Regions from separate parts of the Pelotomaculum sp. PtaB.Bin117 genome, predicted to be linked through region 1. Evidence: riboswitches for the same ligand, from Rfam matches in the RefSeq annotation. Region 1 holds a riboswitch; each other region holds the start of a gene.
What was found. Region 1 has a riboswitch for cyclic di-GMP ahead of A4E54_RS14475 (Calx-beta domain-containing protein). Riboswitches for the same ligand answer to the same signal wherever they lie in the genome.
Positions count from the first base shown of each region.

Region 2: linked by a shared signal. The riboswitch ahead of A4E54_RS08370 (response regulator) and the one ahead of A4E54_RS14475 (Calx-beta domain-containing protein) in region 1 are both predicted to bind cyclic di-GMP.
Region 3: linked by a shared signal. The riboswitch ahead of A4E54_RS08910 (sensor histidine kinase) and the one ahead of A4E54_RS14475 (Calx-beta domain-containing protein) in region 1 are both predicted to bind cyclic di-GMP.
Region 4: linked by a shared signal. The riboswitch ahead of A4E54_RS06360 (hybrid sensor histidine kinase/response regulator) and the one ahead of A4E54_RS14475 (Calx-beta domain-containing protein) in region 1 are both predicted to bind cyclic di-GMP.

Region 1 covers NZ_MVQM01000174.1:11,937-17,806, reverse strand. Annotated here, with positions in the region: gene A4E54_RS14485 (aminotransferase class I/II-fold pyridoxal phosphate-dependent enzyme) at 1-376, opposite strand, end outside; gene A4E54_RS14480 (hypothetical protein) at 653-937, shown strand; gene A4E54_RS15840 (sigma factor G inhibitor Gin) at 889-1,062, opposite strand; cyclic di-GMP riboswitch class I at 1,260-1,345, shown strand; gene A4E54_RS14475 (Calx-beta domain-containing protein) at 1,579-5,142, shown strand; gene A4E54_RS15970 (Tn3 family transposase) at 5,332-5,870, opposite strand, start outside.
Region 2 covers NZ_MVQM01000121.1:119-5,988, forward strand. Annotated here, with positions in the region: gene A4E54_RS08355 (hypothetical protein) at 312-734, shown strand; gene A4E54_RS08360 (hypothetical protein) at 878-1,180, shown strand; gene A4E54_RS08365 (hypothetical protein) at 1,404-1,634, shown strand; gene A4E54_RS08370 (response regulator) at 1,834-2,208, opposite strand; cyclic di-GMP riboswitch class I at 2,357-2,439, opposite strand; gene A4E54_RS08375 (hypothetical protein) at 2,709-2,900, shown strand; gene A4E54_RS08380 (DUF350 domain-containing protein) at 3,016-3,414, opposite strand; gene A4E54_RS08385 (glutathionylspermidine synthase family protein) at 3,451-4,683, opposite strand; gene A4E54_RS08390 (hypothetical protein) at 4,680-4,937, opposite strand; gene scfA (six-cysteine ranthipeptide SCIFF) at 5,279-5,431, shown strand; gene A4E54_RS08400 (peptidoglycan DD-metalloendopeptidase family protein) at 5,771-5,870, shown strand, end outside.
Region 3 covers NZ_MVQM01000126.1:5,016-10,885, forward strand. Annotated here, with positions in the region: gene A4E54_RS08900 (DUF1616 domain-containing protein) at 1-702, shown strand, start outside; gene A4E54_RS08905 (CPBP family intramembrane glutamic endopeptidase) at 695-1,507, shown strand; cyclic di-GMP riboswitch class I at 1,681-1,787, shown strand; gene A4E54_RS08910 (sensor histidine kinase) at 1,977-3,353, shown strand; gene A4E54_RS08915 (accessory gene regulator ArgB-like protein) at 3,359-4,009, shown strand; gene A4E54_RS08920 (cyclic lactone autoinducer peptide) at 4,003-4,134, shown strand; gene A4E54_RS08925 (LytR/AlgR family response regulator transcription factor) at 4,153-4,920, shown strand; gene A4E54_RS08930 (hypothetical protein) at 5,148-5,411, shown strand; gene A4E54_RS08935 (geranylgeranyl reductase family protein) at 5,439-5,870, shown strand, end outside.
Region 4 covers NZ_MVQM01000095.1:1,472-7,341, reverse strand. Annotated here, with positions in the region: gene A4E54_RS06365 (response regulator) at 1-1,314, opposite strand, end outside; gene A4E54_RS06360 (hybrid sensor histidine kinase/response regulator) at 1,352-4,321, opposite strand; cyclic di-GMP riboswitch class I at 4,395-4,484, opposite strand; gene A4E54_RS06355 (response regulator) at 4,636-4,998, opposite strand; gene A4E54_RS06350 (hypothetical protein) at 4,991-5,236, opposite strand; partial or broken gene A4E54_RS06345 (chemotaxis protein CheA) at 5,220-5,870, opposite strand, start outside.

The sequences.
Region 1 (5,870 bases):
TCAAACCGCCCATTACGGAACGGTGGGCGTTCCTGGGCACAATTACTTTCCCCCGGCCTCCCACCGCCAGCAGTAAAGCATGCACGCCTGCCGTGGTACCGTTTACCAGAAAAAAGCTCTTGGCGGCTCCATAGGCCCGGGCCGCCAGTTCCTGGGCGCGGGCAATCACCCCCCGCGGGTTATGCAAGTCGTCCAGTTCCGGTATTTCTGTCAAATCCAACGCGAACAAAGCTTGTCCGCCGAGAGACGACAATTCCACGGGCAGACCGCGGCCCTGCTTGTGCCCCGGCACATGAAAATTTGCCGCCCATTTCCCGGCATAATTTTGCAGCATCTTAAAAAGGGGAGCGTCACACTGTCTGGTAATCGCCGGCAACCTCCAGACTCATTATTTTAAAATGCCATAAATTGCTTAGGCAAGATCGAGTCCATTATATTTCAGAAAAATGCAAGTTATACTAATTAAATATTTTATCATACCTGACATCGACCTACCAAGTTTAGGCATTGTCATTGCCAGCAGTTTTAACTCATAGATAACCGATTCCTGGTCAAAATATTTTTATGCAAGAGTCAGTAATTGAACTTTTTCGTCCCGAATTATTCTGACTCCTGACTCCTGACTCCTGACTCCTGAATACTTAAAGAAAGGGTGTGGACAGCCACGGCCGGAAATATTAATAAGAAGGTCGATGAAAAATCCCTGTCAAGAAAGTATCGCACTAATGTCGGCAGATTAATCAGGGCGTTTAAACTCGGTCTTTCCGATCAAGAAATTGCCGAAAGAACCGGTGTCAAGCTTTCCACCATCTATTTAATCAAGCAGGACATCGAAATGCTCCACAGGCGGATCCGGCTTGCCAAAAAAAAACAAGCCCTGGCGGAAGCTCAAGCCCTTGGGAAACACCAAATTTTTTTCAACCCTGTAATAAAATAATCATAATCAGGGTTATCAGCGGATAAAGCCAAGATTTTATTTTCGCAGTCGCAACAGATATTATGGCCGGCGACCCAAAGCGCCTGCTCTCCCTCTTGCAGCGCCCGCCGGCAAATGATACACACTGGAAAAATGCTGCTCACCCTTCTTCATCACCTAATATTTTTTTAAAAGATTTCAACATTAGATTATGCGCTCAATCATTTCGGGGTGACCTTATTAAGGTCGCCTGCAAATAAGAAAAGTAAATTTTGTAAAAAAACAACCGCTTCGACATATTACAACACTATCCGCCACTATCATATGATATAATACAATTTATAGTATAAAATGGCAAACCGATTGAAAAGTTGGGGCGCAAAGCTATGGGTCTAAGGCTGGTAAGGCTATGACTGCCAGGCTGCTGTGACATAATCCAAGCTGATCAAGCCTCTTATCCTTCACCGGTGCGGAGGCTTTATTATATATCTCCAATCTAACCAAGTTCGGGGATTGCCAAACAATCCCATAATCTAATAAAAGCGTTGCTAAATACTTTGAAAACTTGACCTTAAGGATTGCTTATTAGTTGACGAACTAATATATATAGGGTCTATTTGATTAGCGAATTATTTTACCAAGTTTGAGGAGGCTTGAAAAGAATGATTCCAAAACTGAAGCTTATAAAAAACATACTATTTTTCTTTTTGTTCTGCGTTGCCTGGTTGAATCCTTTTCAAATTAAACCGTTGTTCGCAGCTACGCAGACGTCATTTTCAGCTGTTACGTACACGGTAGCGGAAAACGCGGGCACCGCGACGATCACGGTCTACCGGAACGGCGGCTCCACTGGACCGGTGACGGTTGATTACGCCACCAGCAACGGAACAGCCCGGGCCGGCACCGACTACACGGCCGCCAGCGGCACTTTGACCTTTGCCGACGGTGATACCAATGAGTCTTTCACCGTGCCTATTATAGATAACGACGCCAAGGAACCAACCAAAACAGTCAAGCTCACCTTGAGCAACCCGACCGGCGGCGTTGCCCTCGGCTCTCAGAAAACGGCTGTCTTATATATTACTAATGACGACGAGTCCAACGGACAGCTTGAGTTTTCCGCCGCCGCCTATACTGTAGGGGAAGACGAAGCGACCGGATACGCAACGATTACAGTCAACCGGAACAACGGTTCCCATGGGGCGGTAACGGTTAACTACGCCACTGCCAACGGAACGGCCAAGGCCGGCACGGACTACACGGCCGCCACCAATACGCTGACCTTTGCCGACGGTGATTCAGCTGCAAAAACATTCACCGTACCTATTATAAATGACACCGCCTATGAATCGACGGAAACAGTCAAGCTTACCCTGAAAAGCCCGACCGGCGGCGCCACCCTCGGCTCCATGAGAACGGCTGTCTTAAACATTACCAACGACGACGCGTCTCCCGGTCAGTTTGAATTCTCCGCTTCCACTTACACGGTTGCGGAAGACGTATCAGGTGGAACCGTAACCGTCGAGGTTTACCGGAACGGCGGCTCCAGCGGGGAGGCGACGGTTAACTACGCCACCAGCGACGGAACGGCCAAAGCCGGCACGGACTACACGGCCGCCACTGATATTCTGACCTTTGCCGACGGCGAGACTATACAGACGTTTGAGGTTACTATTACAAATGATGAATTTTACGAGCCGACGGAAACAATCAAGCTCACCCTGAGCAACCCGGCCGGCGGCGCCACCCTCGGCTCCCCAAAAACGGCTGTCTTGCGGATCGCCAGCGAAGATTCTTCCAACGGCGAGATGGAGTTTTCCCTCACCTCGTACAATGTGATGGAAGATGCGGGCACCGTAACCGTCGAGGTTAACCGGAACGGCGGCGACAACGGCCCGGTGACGGTTAACTACGCCACCAGCGACGGAACGGCCAAGGCCGGCACGGATTACACAGCGGTCAACGATACTCTGACCTTTGCCGACGGTGATACGGCCGCAAAAACATTCGACGTGCCTATTTTAAACGACAGCACCTATGAGCCGACCAAAACGGTCAAGCTTACCTTGAGCAGCCCGACCGGCGGCGCCACCCTCGGCTCACAGAAAACGGCTGTCTTGAACATCATCAACGACGATGAGTCCAACGGACGGCTTGAATTTTCCGCCGCCGCCTACACCGTGGCGGAAGACGCGGGAACCGTAACGGTCTCGGTCTACCGGACCGGCGGCTCCAACGGGCTGGTGACGGTTAATTACGGCACCACCAACGGAACAGCCAAGGCCGGCGTGGATTACACAGCCGTCAACGATACTCTGACCTTTGCCGACGGTGACACGGCCGCAAAAACATTTGACGTGCCTATCACAGACGATACCGTCTATGAGCCGACGGAAACGGTCAAACTCACTTTAAGCAGCCCGACCGGCGGTGCCACCCTCGGCGCCCAGAAAACGGCTGTCTTGAACATTGCCAACGACGACGCGTCTCCCGGCCAGCTTGAGTTCACTGCTGCCTCATACACATTTGCGGAAAACGCGGGAACAGTTGCGATTGCGGTCTACCGGAGCGACTCCAGCGGCGCGGTGTCGGTTAACTACGCCACCAGCAACGGAACGGCCAAGGCCGGCACGGACTACACGGCCGCCAGCGGCACTCTGGATTTTGCCGACGGACAGACCACCAATACATTTAACGTACCTATCATAGATGACGGCACCTACGAGCCGGCGGAAACGGTCAAGCTCACCCTGAGAAATCCAACCGGGGGCGCCACCCTAGGCACCCAGAAAACGGCTGTCTTGAACATTGCCGACGACGATAACAAAGGGCTGTTTGAATTTTCCGCCGCCACGTACACAGTAGCGGAGGACGTTGTCACAGCCGAGATCACGGTCAGCCGGAACGGCGGCTCCAACGGCGATGTGTCCGTGGTATGCTATACCAGCAACGGAACGGCCAAGGCCGGCACGGACTATACGGCTACCAGCACCACTCTTAATTTTGCCGACGGCGATACTACTGAAACGTTCGACGTGCCTATTACAAACGACGGCCTGTGTGAATCAACGGAAACGGTCAAACTCTCCTTGACCAGCCCGGCGGGTGGAGCCATCCTCGGCGCGCTGAAATCGGCCGTGTTGTATATTACCGACGACGACGCTTCCAACGGCCAGCTTACTTTTTCCGCCGCCACGTACACAGTAGCGGAAAACACCGGAACGGCGACGGTCACGGTCAACCGGGAGGGCGGCGACAGCGGTGCGGTGACGGTTGATTACGCCGCCACCAACGGAACGGCGAGGGCCGGCGCGGATTACACCGCCACCAGCGGCACCCTGACCTTTGCCGACGGAGATTCAGCCGCAAAAACATTTGACGTGTCTATCACAGACGACGGCCTGTATGAAAAGACGGAAACGATCAAGCTCAAATTGAGCAGCCCGACCGGGGGCGCCATCCTGGGCCCCCAAAAAACGGCTGTCTTGAATATTACTGATGACGACTGCAAAGGCGAACTTGAATTATCCGACGCCGCATACACAGCAGCGGAGGATGCCGGAACGGCTGCAATCACGGTCGAACGGAGCGGCAGCACCAGCGGAGCGGTGACAGTCAATTACGCCACCACCAACGGGTCAGCCAAGGCCGGCGCGGACTACACGGCCGCCAGCGGCAGTCTGAGCTTTGCCGACGGAGAGGCTTCCAAAACATTCGACGTGCCTATTATAGACGACAGCTTGTACGAGCCTGCGGAAACAGTCAAGATTACCTTGAGCAGACCGACAGACGGCGCCACTCTGGGAGCCCGGAAAACGGCTGTTTTGAGCATAACCGACGACGACGAGTCCAACGGTCAGTTTGAATTTTCCGCCGCTTCGTACACGGTGGCGGAAGACGAAGCGACCGGATACGCAACGATTACAGTCAACCGGATCGGCGGCGACCACGGGGCGGTCACGGTAAGATACGCCACCAGCAACGGAACGGCCAAAGCCGGCGCCAGCGCGGACTACACGGCGGCCAACGGCACCCTGAATTTTGCCGACGGAGAGACTTCGCAGACGTTTGAGGTAGATATTAATAACGACGACTTGAATGAGCCTACGGAAACGGTCAAGCTCACCTTGAGCAGGCCAGCCGGGGGCGCCGCTCTCGGCTCCCAAAAAACAGCGCTATTAAGAATTACCAACGACGACTCGGCAACTGGCGAGATAGAATTCTAACAATTAGTATATTATGAAATTGGTTTTTGAAAATGTAAAACCTGCCGGCTCCTAATAGGAACGGCAGGTTTTAAACTTTCATGCAGCTCATATCGGGGTATCGCCAACATTTTAACGAGAATATACTCTAAGACATAAATTACCAGCTAAATCGCTGGTTTCTTTACTCTAAGATATATATTACCATTTTTATATAGTGGTCTGCAGTGGCCTCAACGAATCCAGCGTTGTTGTGTTTCGTAAATCAAAGGTGTATTCTCCCAGGAAGTTAATGTGTTCCCATGCAAGAGGGGAAACGTGCGGCAGTAGTTCTTTAACCCTTTCGTCTGTTTTTAACTGCTTAGTCGCTTCTGTGAGATAAACCGTATTCCAAATGCTAATAGCATTAATCAGTATATTTAAGGCACTGGCTCTTTGTAATTGATCCTGTAGGGCACGTTCGCGAAAATCACCTTGTTTCCCGAAGAATATAGCCCGAGCCAGGGCGTTCATGGCTTCGCCTTTGTTTAAGCCTTTCTGTATCCGCCGACGCATGGCTTCACTGGAAATGTAATCGAGAATGAAAATAGTCTTTTCAATGCAGCCCATTTCTTGTAGAGCATCCGTTTCGTGGTGCAGTAGCCCATCAATAATATGAATTGCGTCCCGGGCGTTGGTATTAATAATTTTTGTGTAGAAAGCGGAGAATTGGTCACTGGTAAATCTGTATATGGTGGCACCTTTGCCCG
Region 2 (5,870 bases), on a different contig from region 1:
AACATTAAAAGTTCCGGTTCTCTTTTAATATACGGAACCGACGTATATCCAAAGCGACAGCCGATAATCCTGAATATCAGATATTTTCTTTATTTTAATTACTTTTTTTATGTAATTCAAGGTAAATAAAATTGACAAAGTGTGTATAATGTGTTATTCGCTGAAAGGGGTTGAGCTTACGCAATGAAGGACTGCTTAAAGTAAATGATTTATTTATCCCATATGAGTTAATATCTTTAAAAGAATGCTTATAATGGTAAGATACAGTCGGAGCCCGGCGGTCACTGGCTTAGCTAGAATGGAGGATAACTATGGAAGATGAAAAAAAGATGTTCAAAGCACAACAAATTAATCCGCAAACTGAACAAGAATTTTTACATTGGTTTAAATCTCTCATTTTTGCTGATGATTTAAAAGACGTTGATAAATTAGCCCGTTTTACTGAAGAATTTATAATTGAAGGTAGTGGGGCAACAGTTAGATTTAAAAATGGGCATATCTTTGAAATTAATGTAGCTAACCACTATACCACACATAAGCAGCTATGTGATGAGTGCCAAAAACTTATTGGTGCACCCCGCCATACTTCTCCTCATGCTAACCTTATCTGTACAGGGAAAAAAGCGTTTAGTTCAATAATGGGCTCTGCTGATGAAACATATTATACTTGCAAAGTGTGTGGTCATGAATGGCTACATGAAACAGGCTCGTGTGGTTGTGGATGGATTAAATAAAAGAATGGACTACTATGCCGTTAACTCCGTCCATTTTAAGACCGGAGCCTAGTGCCTGGTTATTTTGACAGTGGACTACTTGTCCAACGACAGAGAATTAGAGAATTTAACGACATAAATATACCGATTTAGGAGTGATAGCATTGACCAAAAATAAAAAATTTGATTCCGGTATTAGTAACGGTATTAGTATAAGTAAAATGGATGCAGATGATATTGAAGCGAAAGAGATTGTTGGCCTTGTTTATGATAATTACGCAGCAGCACTATCAGTTTTTAATCAAATTAAAAGAATGCCAATTTGCGTAGATACTGATTATGTTTATGTTATTGATCTTCATTGTGGCGACGATCTTATAGATACTATTGGAGTTAAGGAACATCATGGAGAATGGTTACTTGATGTATTTTTTAAAATACCGAAAAAGAAACGAAACGTAGTGTAACCTTGGTACAATTTTGTCGCAAGCTATAGATGAAGGCATTATTCTGTTGTAATAATTCCGACAAAAAAGTAGCGACTATTTCCATGAAAACCATACAATTACAGAGTAAATTAATCAGGATTATTGTGTCGCCGGACACTACTTTACGGTGTCTCCCGGATCTACGTCCGTGTCACTTCGGACAGCTGGCCACCATAAACATGGCCGAAAGGATGCTTAAAATATGTATCAGAAAAGAAAAAATATATATTTTACTGATGAAGCTTTAAAATTACTGGCCACGGCAGCTAAATATACAAATGATAATCAATCGCAGGCAATAGCTGAATCATTGAAATTGTTTGTAGAGGTTAAAGAAGGTACTATACGAAAACGGATCGTGGATATACTGGGTTCAGATGTTGCCGATGAAAAGTTGGACACCCTTGTAGAGTTTTTTTTGAGAACCAGGTAGTTACCATAATGTGGTAGCTACTTTGCGTCTGGTTTAAACTTCGCTGGTACTGGGCCTATTAACGGAGAGGTGTAAAATTAACCGGAAGAGGATAAAAGCATTTATAAACTTGGGCGTGAAAAAGCCGTTATTGCCACGGCAACAGCCATTCGGCGGGCACACGGGTGTTCATGGCCGGTGCGGGACACCGTCGCCCGGATTAACCGCATAAAATTTTTTTAACCAGGTGACTTATGTCTTCTAGGGCAAAAGGTTTTGCGATATAGTATTGCTGAGGGGTTTTCTTTTTTTCCTTGAGCACTGTATCCAGTTCCGTATATGCCGTCATCAGCACTACCGGTACCCCCGGGGCCAACTTCCCGATTTCTTCGAGAGCTTCGATACCGTTCATGCCCGGCATTTTAATATCCAGCAGGATTAACGCCGGCCTTTTCGCGCGGACTTTCCGGAGCCCTTCTTCACCGCTGGAAGCGGTTTCCACCACGTAGCCCTCTTCACTGAACAGCTCGTTTAATAAAGCGCAAATTCCTTTATTGTCATCAACGATAAGGAGATTTGAGGCATTTTCTTTCATGAATCTACATCCCACCCATGCAATTTTGATGACGTGGAAATTTCCGCGTCTCGCAGTGAAGATTTTCCCCGAAGCCTGTCCGTATGAGCCGCGATTTAAAAAAAAACACCTTACCGTGAAATAAGGTAGTTGTTTGTCTTTAGATATTCACGATAGTCCAACCATCTTGCTGAAAGCCTTAGATCCGTAATTTGGCGCCCCGGTCTTTCGACTGATTTGCCATTTTCTTTTTTCCTGAGTGTATTATAAATTGTGAGGCAGCCATTGTAAATGGGACGATTGTCCTAAATAGGACTATTGTCCTATCGACAGGACTTTTGTCCTGCGAAACGAAGCAGACGAGGAATCCGGCCGGCGGTGTAGAATAATACTGTACAGCCGGGTTCGGTGATTATGTGCCGAAAACCCGGTTGCCGCATGGGCGTGATGGCGCTGGCAGATGTTATGTCGGGAAATCGGGTCATATGATTTTGATTATTGTAAAGAAGGGGTCAGGTTTGATGTTATTAAAGCTGGGATTTTTGTTCGTGTTGATTCTATTCCTGCTCATTTTTGGAATTGTAGCCATGGTTTTCTTATTTATTAGAAAACGGTTTCGTCGTTGGCATCATATGCGTTACGCCGTGCCTCACAGTCATTTTTCATGGGATGATTATGACCGGGACGGTGATGATTACGGCGGCAGGGATTAGGTTTATTGTGCCGCCGGCCGGCTATGCGGCAGACTGTGCCAGCAACAAAGGGTTTGCCTATGGCAGGGGGGCAATCAGTCTGCCGGAGTCGGTAAGGGGATGAACAACGAACCGGCTACGAAATGCTGGCTCCTATTACAAAGCTGAATGTAATGGAAAACACCAGTGACAGCAGGCCGACCGCCGTGTTGCCCGAACCAATTTCTTTGTTGACGTTCAAGCGTGGCGTCAGCCATTCAAAAAGCAGGTATACCAGAATTAATAGGACAAGGCCAATCGTCCCCCAGAGGATGGTTTCCCCGGCGGCGCTGTTTGACATTATGGCAAAGCGCATGATGTTTCCCACCCCAAAGATCTTGCCTCCCAGGGCCAGGGCGGCGGCTATGTTGCCCTTGCGGATTTCTTCCCAGTCATTGTATCTGGTGATTGCCACAAAAACCAGGATGGTTAGTAATATAATTAATGAAGCGACAAGCAGGCAAATCAGTGATGATTGGATCTGTTGCGAAAACATGTTTTGCTTTCACCTCCTTCCTTAGAACACATGGTCTCAGGTGCTTGTTACGGGAAGAAAATAAGCGAGATCGCCGGTTATGGCTTCTCCCACCCGCAGCAGCACCCCGCTGAATTCTCCCCCGATAAGAAAACTTCCCACCAGCAATCGCCCGGTGAATTCACCCGACCATGTGCTGATTGTGTGGATCGGAAGGGTGACTCTTTCCTGGTAAACCAGGTCGTTTATGTATTCTTGGTTTTCCACAAGAGCTTCTATTTCACCTTGTTCGTCATAGAGGCACACACCGCCGCCTTCGCGGCCAAAAGCCGGTTTGACCGCGTGCGGCCGGCCTTTGAAATAAATGTTGTCCAGGTAGACCGGCAAAAAGTAGCGGGTGATAATTTCTTGTTCGGCTTTATTAAAAAAGTGCGTATTTTTATATAGTTCCCAGATAATTGCCAGCATGACTTTTGACTGGGCCACAAATGCCGAGGGGGGATTCAAAAGATCAAGCTTGCTTTTGGCTGCCAGTTCGAGCAATTTTATCCCGTCAATCTCCCTGGCAAACCACTCAACCGGGTAAAGCCGGTAAAGCAGGTCGATCCGGTTTCCCCGGTCGTCCGCAACCCTGTCGGCGGTTACCCTTATGCTATCTAGCGGAACGTATTTAGCCGGCAGGCCGGAAAACGCCAACTCGGCTAAAACAGTGCCTTTGTCTTCCTGGTGCCAGCCCAGTGAAGTAAAAATAATATTTTCATATTTCTTTGAGATGAATTGGTGAAAAGCTTTTTTTACATTGCCGGCAAACATTTCATTCGGGTTTTTCACGTGGCGTAATTTGGTGATTAAGGCATTCAGTTCACTTGCCTCGACAACTCCGGTGGGGGTGTCGGAGTTGAATTCCAGTAATTTTATTTCCGCGTTTTCGCCGGCTCCGTTGACTGCGAAATCAAACCGGCCGATTACCGTGACGGGCATATGCGGATCATATGCCAAGCGGCAGAACTCTATCGCTGTTTCAGGAATGCCCAATAAACGGAGAATCTGAGCGCTGTTCAAGGCGAAGTCGACAGCTTTTTGATAAATCTTGCCGCAGGCCTCTGTCGCCGTTTTTATCTCGGTTAACAGTTCCTTGCTTATTGCAAGCGGCTCTATAGTGGCGTATTGACAGTTGTGCATAACGCCCCAGTTAAAAAAATGCAATGCGGGGTGGTCCATGACCGCTTTCCATTTTTCATAATGCAATTGATCCGTTATAGAGAGCGGCTGGTTTGCCCGGCTGTTCAAGAAGAAACACTTCCTTTGGCTGACGAGCCCAGCCCCTTTGAAGAGGACGATGTTATCTTTGACTTGCCGCCGGAGTGTATTTTGCCGGTATGAATAAAATGGCCGTCGTCATCATAGTAGCCTTCGTCATCATAGTAGACATCTTCCTGCTGCTCCTCTTCCTCCGCCGGAGGATCGTTGGATGCCGTCTGGCTGCACCCGGTTAAAGCGATGATGCCGGCCACGAGAACACCTAAAAGTTTTTGACGGTTCATTGATACACCAACTCCTATCAAGAGTTTTATTCGATAAAATACCTGGGTAATCCTTTAATATCAATAAAAATGCGCAAAAAAAAATACCCGGCTGCCCGGGTACCATAGAAAAGGAGAGGAATGAGGGTTTTCAAGCAGTATTTTAAATTGATTAAATTACTAGAATATTATGAAACTTTATTTAATTATAACAGGGGATGGTAAACAAATCAATAGGAATATTACATATTATTCTGAAAAGTTTTACGATTAATTCCGATTTTTTGTTTGTTAAAATTTATTTCATTTTTATTGCGCCTTTTTTCCGAATCATTTATAATGTTTTAGCGGGGGTGGGAAATTTGAAGAAACACATTAAAACCTTGAACAGCACCCGGTTGCCGGCAACTATTAAGGATCGCGGCTGTGGCGAGTGCCAGACCTCCTGCCAGTCAGCCTGCAAGACTTCTTGCACAGTCGGCAATCAGGTCTGCGTAAAAGAGAATGAAAGATAAAAAGAACCTTGTCCCGCCGGGATGAGGTTCTTTTTCTAAATGAGTGCATAGGTTCATTATTAAGCCGTACAAACATGGTTGCATATTGGCGCGAAAGCGCTTGGAGCGCGCCATTTTTTAAAGGCGCGGGAAGCGGAAATGTCCGGTTGATTGTAAATAGCCCGGTCAATTAAGCCAACAAAGTGGAATATTCTCAAAATTCTCATTCTGCGGCTGTAATTGGGCCGTTTTCTATTTTATTAATTAGTTTACCAGGATTAATAGTATATGCTATAATCTTTGTGGTTTTTCCCAAATCAGGGCTGGTTGATTTCAGCATGCGGAAAGGAGTTGAAGCAGTTGCCGCAATTTCATGAAGGCTTGCGGCGCCTTCCGGGGCTAGGGGAGTCTCTGAACGGTTTGAAGCGGTGGCTTTCCAAGCAGTCAGTCGCCTGCCAGT
Region 3 (5,870 bases), on a different contig from region 1:
GCCTTAATTGCAGCTCTATTCCCAGCCAGGGATGAACTCGACGTCATTGAACGAGTTGCCTTGAGCTTTGGTCTAAGTATAGCCGTGGTACCGCTGCTGGGTCTTATCCTGAACTACACTCCATGGGGAATAAGGCTTTATTCCATATTGCTGACGCTTTTGGTTTTTACGATCCTGCTGTTCGTTATCGCAATCTACCGAAGAAATAAACTTTCTGTTGAAAAACGCTTTGTGGTTTCTTTTAACGCAGACACTATCAAATGGAGCAATCTTTCAAGGTTGGACCGAATTCTCTCGTTAGCCCTGGCGGGAACCATCATTTTTACGCTAGGCGGCCTTCATTACATCGCAGCTGCACCAAAAGTTAGTGCGAAGTGCACAGAGTTTTATATTTTGGGCCCTGGTGGGGAGGCAGAAGGTTATCCCCATGCTCTGAAAACGGGTGAGGAAAAGGAAGTCATCTTGGGAATTGTTAACCACGAATGCCGTCCGGTTTCTTACGCCGCTGAGGTGCGCATGGACGGTTATGTGAAGGCACGGCTGGGCCCTTTTGTATTAAACCATGGAGAAAAAAAGGAAGAATCCGTTAAGCTCAGTGTTTATGAGCCCCATGAAAATCTGAAGGTAGAGTTTTTACTATTTAAAGATGGGGAGAGTGAACCCTATCGCTTCCTGCATTTATTGGTGAACGAAAATGAGTAGAACGCAAGCCCATCTTTCAGCCTGGGATCCTGAAATCAAAAGTGCTGTTTCCAAAAAAGATCACTTATTTGTCTGGCTGTACGCTATTGCCATCACTGCCGCGGAGGTCGTTACAACCTTCCATGACCCGCTGTACGGGATTGTCTGGCATGTGGTTCTGCTGGCAGCCTTGCTCGTACATGCTTCCCTGGTCAACAAACAGGCGATAAATCTGGTTTACTTAGCGCTGTCCCTGGCTCCGCTGATCCGGATCATGAGCCTTGCCACGCCGTTGGTTGGCGTTCCGCCTATTTACATGTACCTGATTATCAGTCTTCCACTCTTTACCGCGGCGGCGTACGTGATGAGGTATGCCAGCTTTAAGCCAGAGGATGTCGGGTTGATCGTGGGCAGCTTGCCCCTTCAGTTGCTGGTGGCTTCCCTCGGGGTGCCGCTGGGCTTAATAGAATACCTGATATTAAGGCCCGCTCCTCTAGCGCCGGAGCTTACTTTTCAGCATGTCTGGCTTCCGGCGCTGATCCTGCTTGTCAGCACCGGTTTTTTGGAAGAGTTTATCTTTCGCGGGGTTATGTATCGTGCGGCTGCGGAGACATTAGGCAGGTGGTACGGCAGTATTCACATTAGTTTCATTTTTGCGATGCTGCATATTATGCATCGTTCACCGGCGGACTTGGTTTTAGTTTTTGCCATTGCGCTGCTTTTTTCCACGATCGTCGGCTTCTTTAGATCGCTTTTAGGAGTCTCCCTGGCTCACGGATTAACGAATATCGGTTTATATATCATATGGCCGTATCTTCTTAGATAAAAAACGAAAAATTTCCCGTGACCCTCAAAAAAAATATTATAGACAGCGTATACACATAATATAGGTATTTTAGTACCGTCCAAAAGAATGCTTTGGGTCTATTATTTTGTAAGAGCGCTGTTTTTAATTGATTTGTGTAAAATATCACAATCGTATTGCTCAAATCCTGGAAACAACTGAAAAGGCAAACTTACCGAAAGGTAGGGGCGCAAAGCTACGGGTCTAAAACCGGTCCTTTGTCTCAGCAGAAGTGCCGGTCAATGATCGCCGGGCTGCAGCAAAAACCTATTTTAAAAGCAAAGTACCGCTGCACATTGAGCCGGCAGCGGTACTTCTCGTTTGCAGGGATTGCTGTGCAAAATCAGACAAGAAAATGTAACTTTTAGACAAGAAAATGTAACAATTAGACAAGGTTGGCAGGAATATGTTATTATTCAATTAATTATAATTCTTCAAGGAAGGTAACCAATTGAACACGATAACTTTCTTATCTTTGTTATTGGTCTCGTTTCCCGAAGCGATCCTGGTGGCTGCCCTGGGGTTTCTACTGGTAGGACTCAGACCCTGGTGGCGCGATTTACTAATAATCGGAGTTTTACAGGCGGGTTTTGCTTATGTCATCAGGCTCTTGCCGGTACCTTTCGGGCTCCACTCAATTTTTGAAACATTTTTATTCATTCTAAATATTCGCGTGGTTACCCGCCTGCCATTCAGGATAGTAATGCTTGCTTCTTTACTTGGCCTAATTTTTTACGGCTCGGTAGAAACCGTAGCGATACAGTTCTTGCTGCATGTCAAAGGTTTTTCGCTGACTGATGCCTGGAATTACACTTTTATCAGAGTTTTATACTTTCTTCCTCAAGCCTTTGTCATGCTGATATTTATAGTTGCCTGTAAAATTTTTAATATATCTTTAATCGGTTATTCTCAAGCATATAGTTATTCAGGGTACTTATCAAGAAAAGAAATGCAAAAATACTTAAAGGAAGAAATTATTAATAAGCACAATATTTTTATCTTTGTAGTCGTTCTTTTGCCCGTACTGTTGCTGACGATCTTAAACAGTGCTTTTAACGCGGTCAGGTTGAATATTTTTCCGGGGGAACATTTTATTATCTTTAACGGACTCATGGGGTTATTTATCATTGTTTTAACGGTACTGTCCACTGTCGCCGTCAAAAAAATCGGACAGCACGTGGAAAAGGAATACGAGGCCAAGAGAGCGGAGGAAAACTTAAAACAGATCAAACAATTAATTGATTCTTCCAGAAAACAGAGGCATGATTTCCACCACCAGCTGCAAACCATTTACGGGTTGTTGGAAGGCGGTTATTTTGAGAGAGCGCGGGATTATATAGGCGGGGTATTCGGCGATGTATCCAAAACTGTGGATTTGATAAAAACTGATAATTTTAGTGTCAGCGCCCTTCTCTACACGAAAATAGGCCTGGCCGAAGCCAGAAGCATAGAAATGGAAATAAACATTGAATGCAGTCTCAAAGAAATACCTTTAACTCCTCGTGAGACAAGCTCATTGCTGGGAAATCTGATTGATAACGCTCTTGAAGCCGTGGAAGACAAAACCGGTGATTTCAGGCAGGTAAAAGTAAAAATAGCACGTGAATACGGGATGTACATAATCATCATAAGCAATACGGGGGACCCGATCATGCCTGAAATCAAAGACAATGTCTTCAAGCCGGATTTTACGACGAAAGAAGGTCACTCAGGTTTGGGCCTGTCAATCATCAAAGATATTGTAACAAAATACCGCGGTAACATTGAGATTATCAGCGATCCTGAAGAGACGACCTTTGCCGTCACAATACCATCAAAAAAGAGGTAGATTTAATGAATTTAAACCAGATGGCCACGGAAACCGCGAACTACCTTTCCAGGGAACTGGCGCTGGATATTGGTAAAATTGATACACTGCGCTTCGGCCTGGAAATTATTTTTGCCACCCTCATCAAAGGGGTTATTCTGCTCAGTCTGGCGCACTTCCTGGGCATATTTGCCGAAGTAGCTTTTGCCATCGCCTGTGGGGCCATTTACCGGCTCCTAAGCGGCGGAGCCCACTGCTCCGGTTACTGGAGATGCCTCACCCTGGGAGTTTTTACTTTTCTTGGCGCCGGAGAATTGGGAATATATTGGGGACGTTGCCTATCAATCAATTTCCTGACATATGCGTTGCTGGCCGGCTACGTAACATCCTTCTGCTGTGTGATAGCTTGGGTGCCGGGGGAAGTGCCCTATAAAAAGATCACAAATATTTCTGAAAGGAGAATGTTTAAAATTCTTTCACTGACCTATTTAAGTCTATGGCTGGCGGCCAGTATAGCGATTGCCCACTATGCCTACTTATCCCTCGCTATTGCCGGCCTTGCCGCCGTCATTATCCAGACAATCAGTTTTTCCCCGCCTGGTTATCAGGTCATCCATAAGTTTGATGACTTTTTAACAGCACTATATAAGAGAAAGGAGGTGTCCAACCAATGCTGAGATTCATTAAAAAACTATCGTTTACTCCTGTTGTCACGGTAGCTTTATTAGTTGCCGCGGTCGGTTTCAAACCGGCTTGTTTCTTCTGGTTTTACCAACCCGCTCCTCCCGTAAAATCCAAATAAAGGACGGAGTAATTTCACATGAGAATAACTGTCTTTATTGCTGAAGATGACCCGGACATGCGATATGTGCTCAGAAAAGTAGTTGAAGAAGTTGAAGGTGTAAGAGTCATTGGCGAGGCCGGAGATGGGTTGGATGCTATAAAGTTAATCGGAGAACTGGCTCCCCAAGTGGTTTTTGTAGATATCGGTATTCCTGGAAAAGACGGTGTTGCCCTGGCCCAGGAGATATTTGACATCAATCCCATGACCTTTATCGTATTTGCCACAGCTTTCAGCGAATTTAGAGAAAAAGCCTTTGATATCTATGCTTTCGACTATCTCGTCAAGCCCTTTAAAATGAACCGGGTCCGGCAGACAATGGAAAGGGTCAAAGCGGTTCTGTCCGGAAAAGCTGCCGTCAGGTCAAAGCCTAACTTAAGATATTTTAATAAAAATATCAGCAGAAGACAATTTTTTAGAAATGACAACAAGTTTGTTTATTTAAATCTTGATGATGTCATCTATGTTACCAAGGAAGGCCGCAAGTCCACGATCTATTTTATCGGCGGACAAGTTCAAACAAACGATAAGCTGTCTGTCCTGGAAGAGCAATTGAAAGGGTATCCGTTCTTCAGAAGCCATAGCGGGTTCATTGTAAATTTAAAAATGGTCAAGGAACTTATTCCAACCGGCAGAAGCAGCTATGAGCTGGTTATGGAAAATACCAAGCGAAGGCCTTTAATAACAGTGGAAAAATTTAAAGAACTGGAAGAATTGACAAATGCCAAAGTTCCAAAGAGCGGTTGAAGGGTTCTAAACGAGCCCTTCTTTTTTTATCAATCTAAATTCAGACAAAATTTAGCAAGAATTAGACACGATATTGCTATTTTTAGACAACAAATATAGACAATCACTCCTTAAATTGCTAACTTTAGATTGGCAATATAAAGAACACAGCGGAGGTGAATTGATCTCTTATTCCATTACTAAATGAATCCTGGAGAACAATGTTCAGGTGTGAAAGGAGGAGAACCATGACAGTTACTACCGTAGCCATGATTAGCGCCGGCACGGCTGCCGCAGTCCCATCCTTGGTGACCGGGTTCGGCCTGATTGCCACGATAACCTTGATCGCGTTGCTTATCGCAAAGGAACTGGCGGGGGCGGCCGCGGAGAATTCATCCGTTTCGGAAGTTACCCTGCCCGGCGCGCTGGATAGGGCCTTGAATGTTGGCATCATTCCGTTGTTGATGGTTTTTGTCTCAATCGTATTCGTAAATATCGTAAAGATCCTTTAATAAGCCGGCAATGAAAGGAACTGTCGTATGAAACATGATGTCGTAGTAATTGGTGGAGGTCCGGCGGGCTGTGAGACTGCCCGACTCATTGCTGAAAAAGGATATAGGGTGCTGGTAGCCGAGGAGCACCGGCAAATAGGCGAGCCTTTGCAGTGTTCGGGACTCGTCAGTCTTAGAACACTGCAAGCTACGGCCATGCCGGATGACCTAATCATCAACCAGATCCACGGTGCTTTTGTGCACTCTCCCGGCGGAGAAACGCTTTTTTTCAGGGAGCAAAAGGTATATGCCCTGGTGATCGACCGCGCGGAATTTGACCGTACGTTGTCGGAAAGAGCCCAGCGCGCCGGCGTGGAAATCCTGACCGGGGTCAGAGCCGGCATAGGTGAATTTTTTACCGATGGGGTGAGCGTAAAGTTAAAATTTCGCGGCGGAGAGTCTACGGTCAGGACCTGCCTG
Region 4 (5,870 bases), on a different contig from region 1:
TTGTTGCCGCTGGTTTGCTTCCAGGCCGGCAATAAATTCAAACAAGGAGGCAAGGGAATTTTCCAGGATATTCAGCAGAGAAGCAAACTGCTCTTTCCTCTCCTGTTTAACGCTAATTTCCAGGTTTTTTGCCGCCTCGAACACTTTTTTCGCTCCAATATTACCTGCCACACCTTTTAGCCTGTGCGCTAATTGCCGGGCTTGGTTCAGATCTGTTTTTTCCAAGTGGTGCCGGATTTCTGAGCAAACCATCTTGTTTTCACGCATAAAATCCAGCAAAAGTTTTATATAAAGCCGCTTGTTGCCTCCCAGTCTTTTCAAAGCGGATTCTGCATCTAGTCCGGGGAGGCGCTCAGGTAAACCTCTCCAGGCAGTGTTTCCTTCCGTTTTTATCATCGTCCCGGCTTTGCTCCCCCGGGTTAGGACATCGAACAGTTGATTAATATTAAACTGTTTAGTTATATAGCTATTCATACCGGCAGCTAGACAAGCCTCCCGGGTTTCGTCCATATCGTCGGCAGTCATGGCAATAATTGGCAGATTAGCGTAATCGGCGTTACCGCGAATTACCCGGGTTGCCTCGCAACCATCCATCTCCGGCATTTGTACATCCATAAGCACAGCGTCATAGGGAATGGCTGTTTCATTAACCTTCCGAACCGCCTCTAGACCATTATCAGCGGTTTCCACCACTATTCCCGACCCTTCCAGAATTTCCCGGATCATTTTCTGGTTGATTCGACTATCTTCAACCACCAGAATGCGCATGCCTTTTAATTCCTGTATCCGCCTGACCACCAGGTCCTCTTTCCGGTAGTAATGGGATTGTCTCTCAGTTTTCTTTCCTAAAACTTCTATGATCGCTTTCCAATTAATGATTAACAACAGCTCATCCTTGAGCTTGACCACTTCGCTTAAAAACTTATTTTCCAGGCTCCCCATGTTTGCCGGAGGCGACTCGCAAATATCTTCGTCAACATCGATGACTGAACCGGGCCGGTCAATCAAAAAACCAACGTAATCGGGGTTGTCTGCTTTGTTTTTCAAGATAATGCATGTTGACCGCCTTTTGTTCTCCTGTTCGTACCCCATAAGCCTGGCAAGATTAAACAAGGTGACTATCTGCCCGCGCATGTTTAATAAACCGATAATATGGGACGGCGCGTCAGGTACAAGTGTGTATTCGATATTGCGGTTGATTTCTTTTACCGCTGTTATATCAAGGCCAAAGAGATTCTCACAGAGATAGAAAGACAATATCTTGCTTTTTCCGTCAACCGCATAGCTGAAACCTCTACCGCGCTCTTTCTCCATTTTCTTTGCCTCATCCATATTATGCTACACTACCATGTTATACTACTTTATTCCCTTTTTCGAGAGCAAGCTTTACTTTTTTCAATAATTTTTCCTTGTCCAGTTTGATCTCATAATAGTCAAAGCCGGCGTCCATGCCTCTTTTTATACTGCGATTATCAGCCTTGGAAGTAACGGCAACCACCGGCAGCCGGGCAAACCTGCTGTCGGCGCGTACCCGGCTTACTAATTCATAACCGTCCATCACCGGCATCTCGATGTCGCTTACCACAACATCAACATGATTTTCCTGGAGCGTTTCCCATGCTTCCTTGCCGTTATACGCTGTCAGAACATGGTAGCCCGCCCACTCAAGATACTTTTTCTCCATTTTGATAAAAAACGGAGTGTCCTCTACCAGCAGCACCGTTTGTTTCTTTTCGGTTTCCAGCATGCCGTCGCCCGGCTGGTAGTGCTCCGGGGAAGCTGTTTCAAAAAGCTCATAAATATTGATAATGAGTACGATCCGGTTGTTCAAGATTGCTGAACCAACCAGGCCTTTAGCTTTAACATCCTCCCGGTCAAACTGAATCGTTGCTTCTATAGTATCGTAGATCTTTTCGATAAGGATGCCCATAGGATGTCTGACCAGTTTGGGGATTATAACAAAAAGCGTTTGATTGCTCTTTTCCACACGGGTAACGGGAAGGTAGTCTTCAGGCCGGATGAGTCTCAACGCTTCACCCCTAAACTGGATAAATTCCTTGTCACCAATTCTTTCAATCTGGTCCGACTGAATTTTTTCCACTCTCGCCACCATTGAAAGATCTATGCTAAAGGTCTCCGACCCGGAGCATTTGAAGAGCAGCAAGTTCTGCCGCTCGTTCATGCTTTTGGCATATGCGTCCACAGCAGATTTTTCCTGATTCTCATTAATGAATCTTAAGCCCGCCTTGTTGGAAATACCCTCCGGATCCAGGATCATCGCAGTCTTGCCATCGCCCAGGATCGTTACCCCGGAGTAGCACTGACAATCATTCAAGTACCTGGGAAGGTGTTTGACCAGGATTTCTTCGCCGTCGTGAATGAGATCGACAATCAAGCCGAAGCGTTTGGAGCCGCTCTTGATCACCAGTGTCCGGATAACCTGGTTTGGATCAAAGAACCTTGGCAAACCCAGCACATCAGCCAGGTGAACAATTGGTAGAAGCTTGCCTCTCAAGCGCATTACCCATGAATCACGAATCATCTCGATTTTTCGTGAGAAGTCGCCAGGTTTGATGCGTACCATTTCCTGCAAATTTACCTGGGGCAGGGCGAATTTCTGTCCCGCCACTTCAACAATCAGCGAAGGAATGATTGCCAGGGTGAGGGGAAGGATCAAGCGAAAGGTGGCGCCCAATCCCGGTTTAGTCATAATTTCCATGACACCGCCCAGTTTTTCAATGTTGGTTTTGACCACATCCATCCCAACACCTCTGCCGGAAAGGTCTGTTACATTTTCGGCAGTGGAAAAACCCGGGCGAAAGAGCAGCGCCAGCAGGTCGCGCTCTCCCATCTGAGAAGCTTCCGACGGGCTGATGAGCCCATTTTGCAAAGCTTTTTTCTTCACAATCTCGACATTTATCCCGGCACCGTCGTCAATAATGTCAATATTGACATGGCCGCCCTCGTGGTAGGCTTTCAGAATAATGACGCCAGCCCTGGATTTACCGGCTTTTTCCCGCACATCCGGTGTTTCAACGCCATGGTCAACCGCGTTGCGCACCAGGTGGGTAAGAGGATCGCCAAGGGCTTCAATAATGGATTTATCCAGTTCAACGTCAATACCTTCCATCCGCAATTCAATAACTTTACCCATTTTTTTGGATAATTCCCGAATGATCCGGGGAAACTTGTTAAATACTTTTGCCACGGGCTGCATACGTGTTTGCATGATTTTTTCCTGCAGTTCGGTCGTTATGCTGTCGATGTTTTGCAACAAAACATTCAAACCCGTGATCTCCTTGCGGTAAGCCCCAAGTATGCGCAACAGCTGGTTTCTCCCGAGAACCATTTCACTGACCAGATTCAGCAAGTCGTTAAGCAAAGAAACGTTAACCCGGATTGTGTCTTCAATGCTCACTACCTGCTGTTTTTTCGTTCCATCCGGCGCTCCGTCAGATACCGGTAAGCCGGCAGCAGCCGGGCTGGCAGTGGCCGCGTCAAAATCAGCCTGTTCGGGCAACGCCGGTCTTACATCAGGTTGGCAGGCATTTTTCTCTGTTTGAGAACTATTGCTTCCTTTATCCATGAGCCGGGCAAGTTCGTCCAACCCGTCATTGACATCCAACTCAATAATATTTTCTTCCGGGATATCCAGGGCCAGAGCCGCCAAACTTTTCTCCAACACCGTGGTAATAAGAAAATCATTATCTGCATAACCAATAAGCCGGCCGATGGACTCAATTTTTTTTATAAAGTCAGCAGGCAGGTCGTAATTCAGCGCAACCTCCTTGTCAATTTTATGGCTTATCTTAAAAACCCTTTGTCCACGCTCTACAGCGTCCAATATAGCTGATTCCCGGCCATCTGCAATGATAACCTCTTCGTCTGGCTGCTCATTTACAGACATCCGTTCATTAATAACTTCTATTTGCCGGCCTGCGCCGGCATGACCGCTCATATTGGCCGATATATTGGCCAAATGCCCTGAAATATCAATATTATCACTGTTTTCCACATCTATAATCAGGTTTTTTAGACTGTCATTAGCCGCCAGTAAAACATCGACCATTTCATTTTTCACTTTTAACTTGCCGTTTCTTACTTCCCCAAGCAGATTTTCCATGGCATGGGATAAGTTTACAATATTTTTCAAGTTAAAAAAACCTGCCGTACCTTTGACGCTGTGTACAGCGCGAAAAATATTATTAATGATATCTGTATCCCCGCCGCCTTCTTCCAATTTTAACAAGCCAACTTCAACAACATCTACATGACTGACGGCTTCTTCTACAAATTCCCTGATAAGCTCTGCGTCTTGCATTATTAATCAACCTCTAAAAGCAAAAATAATACCCCGGCCAACCGGGGTGTCTGTCGGTATGATTATTAACTTTCCCGGCAACCCGGCCGTCTTAGTGCAAGTCCGGCACTTTAGACCCGCAGCTTTGCGCATATAGCTTTCACTATATTTGTACTTATCTGTTAATTTATATAAAACTTCTATCCTAATGTAAATAGGACTTTAGTCCCATTAATTAAACACTCTCCTAGCTTTAATTGAAACGGTAATTGTAATATTATATAATGTGCGGGCGGGAGGATGGGAATCGCCTGGTGTAAACTTTCACAAGGTGTTCACCGCAGCAGCTTTTTAAGTACCATTTCCAGTTGTTCCGGGGTAAAGGGCTTGGTTATCCAGGCGGTGGCCCCTGCTCTGCGGGCCTCTTCCTTTTTGGCCTGCTGCGACTCGGTGGTCAGCATGACGATGGGTGTAAAGCGGCAAGTCGTATTGGCCCGCACCTGCCGGATAAAGGTTATACCGTCCATACCGGGCATGTTCAGGTCGGTGATAACCAGGTCCGCCTTTTTGCTGTTTAGCTGCTTTAACGCCTCGTCCGCCCGCTGGAAGGTATGCAATTCATACCCCCGGCGCTCAAGGGCCAGCTTGATGCTGGCGAGCACGGTGGGAGAGTCGTCCACCGCCAGAATTTTATACACCCGGACGCACCTCCCCCGCCAAGAGCTCCCTGAAAATTTCCCCCGGCCCCTCCGGCGCCAATTCCACCGCTACGTGAGGAAATTCTTTTTGCAGGGCGACGATCAGCTGCAGGCCTGCAGCATCCAGTCCCGGAGCAGTAAACACTATCCTTCGGACCCCGGCAGCCTGGTCCAGGAGCCTTTGTCTGATTTTCTCCACGTAAGGCAGCAGCAGCGGCAGATCAATTTCCATTCGCATGAATAATTCCCTCCTTGTCCCGGTCACCAAAGGAAAGGCGCACCAGTTCGTTGGGGTCCAGCACCAGCAGCACCCGCCCGTCCCCCAGCACCGCGGCGCCCATGAAGACGGACAGCCTTTTCAATTCCCCGGTCAGGGGCTTCACGATGATCACCTCTTTGCCCAGCACGGTGTCCACAGGTAATGCGGCTTTCTGCCACAGCACCACCAGGACTGTCTCATCCCGGCAGGAGGCAGTTGCTTCCAAATACAGGCTGTTTTCCAGCAGCGGGACGATCTCCCCCCGCAGCAGGGCCACGGGCCGGCCGCGCATGGTCCTGCGGTCCTTTTCCTCCACCCGGACGGTTTCCCTGATTGCCGAAAGTGGGAGGCCGTAAATGCCGCAGCCGATCCGCACCATCAAAACCTCGCTGGTGGCCAGGGTAAAGGGCAGGCTGACGACAAAAGTGGTCCCCTGCCCGGGGGCTGACTCCACCTGCATTGTCCCTCCCAGACGCTTGACCGTGTTTCTCACCGCGTCCATGCCCACGCCACGCCCGGAGAGGTCCGAGATCTCCTCCTTGCTGCTCAGCCCGGGCAGGAAGACCAGTTTCAGCTTCTCCCGCGCGCTCATTGCTTCCACCTGTTCGCGGGA